One region of the Rhizobium sp. BK098 genome, then DNA from elsewhere that is predicted to be linked to it. Evidence: riboswitches for the same ligand, from Rfam matches in the RefSeq annotation. Region 1 holds a riboswitch; the other holds the start of a gene.
The links. Region 1 has a riboswitch for FMN ahead of FHT73_RS02410 (6,7-dimethyl-8-ribityllumazine synthase). Riboswitches for the same ligand answer to the same signal wherever they lie in the genome.

Region 1 (3,403 bases):
CGGCGCAACGCTTACAGCTTTGACGCCTATGCCTCCGTCTTTTCAGATTTCGGTTTCATAACGGCCTTTGGTTTCTCGATGTTGATGGCGCTTCTGACCATTATCTTCGGTATGCTGCTCGTTGTGCCCACGGCCTATTGGGTGCGGTTGCGGTTGCCGCAGCTCCGCCCTGTCGTGGAATTCATCACCTTGATGCCGTTGGTCATTCCGGCCATCGTCATCGTTTTCGGCTATCTGCGGCTCTATAATTCGTCGTCGATCCTGCCGTTGACCGGCTATAATTCGACGACGAACATTCTGCTCGTCTGCTCCTACATTGTATTGTCGCTGCCCTATATGTATCGTTCGGTCGATACGGCGATGCGTACCATTGATGTCGGCACGCTGACGGAGGCTGCCGAAAGCCTTGGTGCAAAATGGACAACCATCATGTTCAAATGCATCTTTCCGAATGTCATGAGCGGTGTGCTTTCCGGAGCATTCATCACCCTTGCGATCGTCATGGGCGAATTCACCATGGCATCGCTGCTCAACCGTCCGGCATTCGGGCCCTACATGCAGCTCATGGGCGCCAATAGAGCTTACGAGCCCTCTGCCCTGGCCATCATCGCGCTTGCCGTTACCTGGCTCAGCATGGGCCTCTTGCAGCTCGTTTCCCGTTTCTCAAAATCCGCTCCGATTAAGGCGTAAGGCTTCTCACCATGGCTTTTCTCGAACTCACCCACATCAAGAAGTCCTTCGGCGACATTCACGTCGTCCATGATTTCAATATGCAAATCGAGAAAGGAGAATTCGTCTCCTTCCTCGGACCGTCGGGCTGCGGCAAGACGACCGTGCTGCGCATGATCGCAGGTTTCGAAACGCCGACCGCCGGCACCCTGTCGATCAATGGCAAGGACCAGCGGGCGCTGAAACCGAACCAGCGCAATATCGGCATGGTCTTCCAGGCCTACGCATTGTTTCCGAACATGACGGTGCATGACAACGTCGCCTTCGGCCTCAAGGTCGCCGGCATGGCGAAGCCCGACATCGACAAGCGCGTCAAGGAGATGCTGGCTCTCATCAAGCTCGATCATCTCGCAGGCCGCTATCCATACCAGATGTCCGGCGGCCAACAGCAGCGCGTGGCGCTCGCCCGCGCCATCGCCGTCAAGCCGCAGGTGCTCCTGCTCGACGAGCCGCTCTCGGCTCTCGACGCCAAGATCCGTATCTCGCTGCGCGAGGAAATCCGCGCCATCCAACAGCAGCTCGGCATCACCACCGTCTTCGTGACGCACGATCAGGAAGAGGCGCTGTCCATCTCCGACCGTATCGTGGTCATGAATGCAGGCCGCGCCGATCAGATCGGCACGCCGTTCGAAATCTACAACAAGCCGGCAACCCGTTTCGTCGCCTCCTTCGTCGGCACGCTGAATCTGATCGAAGGCAAGGTCGTCGATCCCGACAGTAACCGCATCATGATCGGCGATCAGGGCGTGACCCTGAAGCAGTCGGTGACCGCCTATAAGCCAGGCGATACCGTATCGCTTGCCCTGCGTCCGGAAGCCGGTTCGCTGGCGGAATCGGCCAAGGGCGATACAGCCCTCACAGGCGAAGTCTCCTCGGCACATTTCCTGGGCTCGGTCATCCGCACCCGCATGAATGTCGCCGGCAACACGATTTCCTTCGACATGTTCAACAGCCCGGGCATGATGCCTCCGAGTGTTGGTGAGAAGGTGACGTTACGTTTTGCCTCCTCCGACCTCCTCGTCATTCAGGACTGAGAAAGAGCCCTCCATCGCCGGGTCATTTTGGAAAATTATTCGCAGACGCCGGGCCAAAACCCCGGCGTTTTTCTTTGATTTCCATAAGGCAAAGCATCTATAGTCCACGCGTTCTCAGGGCGGGGTGCAATTCCCCACCGGCGGTATGGGGAGTTTCCTCGAGCCCGCGAGCGCCTTCCGGATTTCGGAAGGGTCAGCAGATCCGGTGAGATGCCGGAGCCGACGGTATAGTCCGGATGGAAGAGAGCAAGCAGGATCGTACCTCCTCCGCGCGAGGGGTGCTGCGATGTTGCGTGTTCGCCCAAGGGATATTTGACAACAACCCTTGAAAGGCACAATTCATGACCATTTCGATTTCTACTCAACCGAGCCGCATTGCGATCATTCGGGCCCGTTGGCACGCCGATATCGTCGATCGCTCGGTCGATTCCTTCGTTGCTGAATGGCAGACGGTCGAAGGCGCACCGCCGATCGATATCTTCGACGTACCAGGGGCGCTGGAAATTCCGCTGCACGCTCAGACGCTTGCCCGCAACGGCCGTTATTCCGCGATCATCGCCACCGCTTTCGTTGTCGACGGCGGCATCTATCGCCATGAATTCGTCGCCAATACGGTTCTCGATGCCATGATGCGCGTCCAGCTCGATACCGGTGTGCCAATCCTGTCGGCGGTCCTGACGCCGCATCACTTCCAGGAATCGGAAGCGCATATCCAGTTCTTCAAGGAACATTTCATCATCAAGGGCCGTGAAGTCGCCAGCGCCTGCCGCCACATCCTTTCGGAGCGCGCCAAACTGCTCCCCGCAGTCACGGTCTGATCCAACATAGATGGAGGCGCGGCGAAGGCCCGCCTCCATGTCCACCAGGGAGGAAGTCAGTGACCGTCCTACGCATCATCCCGAACCTGCCGGCAGCTGATCCAGACACGGCTCGTCTTTTCTATCATGACCTGCTCGGCCTCGACATCGTCATGGATCACGGCTGGATCCTGACCTTCGCCTCCGAAGCGGCAACTGTGCCGCAGATCAGCGTCGCCAGCGAAGGCGGTTCGGGAACGCTCGTCCCCGACCTTTCCATCGAAGTCGACGATGTCGACACGCTCTATCAGCGTGCCACCTCCATGGGCTTCGGCATATTGTACGACCTCACGGACGAGCCGTGGGGTGTCCGCCGCTTCTATGTCCGCGACCCTTTTGGCAAAGTCGTCAACATCCTTTCCCACCGCTAATTCAAGCTCGCGGAGAGCCTCAAGGGTTCCCCGGCACTCTCACCGCAGATCGAGATTGAATGTGGTGCGCTCGGCCGGCCAGACCGATTCCGAATAGGTGATCGGCACTCCGTCGGTATCCGCATCCACCTTGCGCGTCACCAGCAGCGGCGCGGATTTCGGCTGGCGCAGGATCCGCGCTTCGTCGGCCGTCGGCATACGCGCCTCGATCTCCGTCGACAAGCGCTCGTAGTCGATGACGCCATAGCTGGCGAGCGCCGCCGAGATTGTCGGATGCCGCAATCTAGCATGATCGAAATCGGGAAAACGTTCGGCCGGATAGTAGGAATCCCCCAATTCCACCGGAATGCCGTCGGCCGTCATAACGCCGCGACGATGGATGACCGGCGCGCCGATTGCGATCTTCAGATAG
Region 2 (3,403 bases), on a different contig from region 1:
CCGAGCCGCATCGACTATCTCATCAACCTCTTGATCCAGCAGAGCCGCTTCCCGCCGGGCGCGCTTGGCCTTTCGGCGATCTCCGCGCTCGACCATTGCCTTTGGGATCTCTCGGCAAAGGCTCTCAATGTCCCGGTCTACAAGCTGCTCGGCGGTGCGGTGCGCGATCGCATCAAGGTCTATGCCGGCGTTTACACCGCGCCGGACGCGCCGGCGGCCCGCGACGAGCTCGATCGACTGAACGCCGAATGGGGTTTTACCGCCTTCAAGCTCAGCCCTTGGCGCATCGACATGCACGCCCATCGCTGGGGCAATGTCGTGAAGGCATCGGCTGACTATTTTCGCTCGCTGCGCGAGACCGTGCGCGACGATTATGAGATCGCCTTCGACGCCCATGCCAAGATCTTCGAGCCGATCGCCGCCCGCCAGCTTGGCAATGCGCTGGCGCCCTATGACCCGCTCTTCTACGAGGAGCCGCTGCGTCCGGAAAACATCGAGATGTGGGGCGAACTGAAACAGGGCCTCAATTGTGTGCTCGCGACCGGCGAGTCCCTCTATAACCGCAACGAGTTCCTGCGTCTGCTGCAGGTCAAGGGCGCCGACCTCATCCAGCCGGATATCTGCGTGGTCGGCGGCATCAGCGAGATGCGGCGCATCGCGACGATCGCCGAAGCGCATTTCGTCGGCGTCGCTCCACACAACCCGATGGGGCCGCTCGCGACCGCCGTCAATGTGCACTTCTCCGCCGCCGCGCAGAACTTCAAGATCCTCGAATACCGGCTGCCGAAAGGCCAAGCCTATGTCTATGGCGGCAACGAGGTCGAGCAGCGGCAAGGGGAGACCCGCTATGTCGTCGATCCCTATCTGCCGAAGGACGGCTATCTCGAGCTGAGGCCGGACCGGCCCGGCTGGGGCGTCGACATGGATGAGAAGGCCATGGAAGAGGAAGGCTATATTCATTGGCAGCGGCGCGTGCCGAAGCGTCCGGATGGTTCGTATGCCTTTGCGTGAGCTTGACATCAGCGTCACCTGAAAAATCGGGGCGGCCATTGGGGCGCCCCTCTTTGGTCGATGCCTTTAAAAGTATGAGCGCAATCATTTCACGCGTGCTGCGCCTGAATTGCCGAGATCTTCCGGACGCGGTATGCGCGGCACTATGCGCCCGATCACAAGAACCAGCAGCACCGCGATCACAAGGCAGGCAGCCAGGAAGAACATCGATGCGATCGTGCTGCCCGTCGCATCCTTGATCCAGGGCACGACATTCTAGACGATGAAGCCGCCGAGATTGCCGACCGAATTGATAGCAGCAAGACCCGCGGCAGCCCCTTTCCCTGCAGGAAGCGCGACGGCAAGCTCCAGAACACCGGCTGGCCCGCGAAAATGCCGGCTGCCGCGATGGAGGGGAAGATGCACGGAGGCGTTGCTATCCGTGCACTGTGTCGAGCGATCACATTATTAGCACTGCGCTTAAGCGCATAAGAGGCAGAGCGCACCGGATTGCAGTAGCGCTGCGTTGCCACCGCCGGCGACTGTTTGAGACTTTACGCTGCCCTGATCTTCGTCTCTGCATCGCGATCACGGTAAGCGATCAGATCCTCAATGGTGATAAGATGGAGGCCATGCCGCTCGGCGAACACTTCAAGGTCGGGAAGGCGCGCCATGGTACCATCGTCTTTAGCGACCTCGCAGATGACTCCGGACGCGGAAAGGCCAGCAAGCCGGGCAAGATCGACAGCAGCCTCAGTGTGCCCCGGCCTTCCGAGTACACCTTCGGGATGAGCGCGCAACGGGAAGATATGGCCGGGTCGGGCGAAGTCCTCAGGACGCGCACCCTTCGTCACCAAGGCGCGGACGGTCGCAGCGCGGTCAGCCGCCGAGATGCCCGTTGTCGTCTCAGGGATATAGTCGACCGAAACGGTGAAAGCGGTCTTCAGCATCTCGGTGTTGTTAGGCACCATCAAGGGAATGTCGAGTTCGTCCAGCCGCTCGCCTTCCATCGGCACGCAGATCAGACCGCGCGCATGGTTCATCATGAACGCGATGGCCTCCGGCGTGATCAATTCCGATGCGACGAGCAGATCCCCTTCATTTTCTCTGTCGCGGTCATCGACCACAACCACGATTTCACCACGGCCGATCGCGGCGATCGCATCTTCAATTCGGGAAATTGCCATTTCAATGCCTTTCAAGGGTTAACCGCTTTAGCGGCCGCATGACCAATGACGGCCACAAATATCCCTTGGGCGAACAGGCGTAGGAACGTCGCAACCCGCGACGCCCGCTGCATGCTCTCTTCCATCCGGACTATACCGTCGGCCCCGGCCTCTCACCGGATCTGCTGACCTTCCGTTCGCGGAAGCGCTCGCGGGCTCCGGGTTTCCCCGATACCGCCGGTGGGGAATTGCACCCCGCCCTGAGAACAAATCTAACATAAGGGACCGGACCTCATCTTTGCAAGAGGGCCACGCCACCTTCCAACTTCCGAACCTTGCGATGCGATCGAACACACCGTTCTGGAATAGTGAATTACGACATGATCAGTCCGCCGTCGACGTTAATGGTCTGGCCGGTAATATAGGCAGCATCGTCGCTCGCAAGGAAGGTCACGAGGCCGGCCACGTCTTCGCCGGAGCCTGCGCGCTTCATCGGAATGCCTTCGACCCATTCTTTCATCAGTTCGCCGGGGCCGTAGTTGCCGAGCAGCTTGCCCCAAGCCTGGTCGTTATAGGCCCACATGTCGGTTTCGATGATGCCTGGGCAGAAAGCGTTGACAGTGATTTTCTGCGTGGCAACTTCCTTGGCGAGGCTCTGGGTGATGCCGACGACGCCCATTTTTGATGCGGCATAGTGCGGCGTATAGATGAAGCCGGCGCGAGCCTGCCCGGACGCTGTATTGATGATGCGGCCACCGCGACCATGCTTGCGCATCCGGGCGATCGCTTCCTGGGCGCAGAGAAATACGCCCTTCGTGTTGACGGCCATTACCTTGTCCCACTCCCCTTCGGTCATGTCCTCGATCTTGGCGATGGTGATGACACCGGCGTTCTGGATGGAAACGTCTACTGTGCCAAAGGCCTGTTCCGCTGCGTCATAGAGCGCGATGACGCTTGACTTGTCGGTAACGTCGCCGACGAAGGGGATCGCCTTGCCGCCGTCTGCCTTGATCTGCTCGGCAACTGCATGAACGCTGTCTTCGTTGGCAGAGACAACGAGGTTCGCGCCCTCGCAGGCAAAGCGTTTGGCAATCGCGGCACCGATGCCACGGCTTGCGCCGGTTATGACCACCGTCTTGTTTTCGAAGCGTTGCATTCTCTTTTCCTTCCAGGATGCGGCTGTACGCGCTCCTCAACCGGAGTGCCCGCTCAAATTCACGTGGCTGCCAGAACAATCTCGGCGAAGT

Region 2: another riboswitch for FMN. It lies ahead of ribB (3,4-dihydroxy-2-butanone-4-phosphate synthase); the one in region 1 lies ahead of FHT73_RS02410 (6,7-dimethyl-8-ribityllumazine synthase).

What each region holds. Positions count from the first base shown of each region.
Region 1 covers NZ_JACHYY010000001.1:490,708-494,110, reverse strand. Annotated here, with positions in the region: gene FHT73_RS02420 (ABC transporter permease) at 1-690, shown strand, start outside; gene FHT73_RS02415 (ATP-binding cassette domain-containing protein) at 702-1,763, shown strand; FMN riboswitch at 1,870-2,015, shown strand; gene FHT73_RS02410 (6,7-dimethyl-8-ribityllumazine synthase) at 2,105-2,581, shown strand; gene FHT73_RS02405 (VOC family protein) at 2,641-2,991, shown strand; gene phnF (phosphonate metabolism transcriptional regulator PhnF) at 3,031-3,403, opposite strand, start outside.
Region 2 covers NZ_JACHYY010000022.1:21,092-24,494, reverse strand. Annotated here, with positions in the region: gene FHT73_RS28240 (galactarate dehydratase) at 1-1,011, shown strand, start outside; partial or broken gene FHT73_RS28235 (MFS transporter) at 1,096-1,466, opposite strand; gene ribB (3,4-dihydroxy-2-butanone-4-phosphate synthase) at 1,545-2,177, opposite strand; FMN riboswitch at 2,287-2,428, opposite strand; gene FHT73_RS28225 (glucose 1-dehydrogenase) at 2,530-3,312, opposite strand; gene tpiA (triose-phosphate isomerase) at 3,372-3,403, opposite strand, start outside.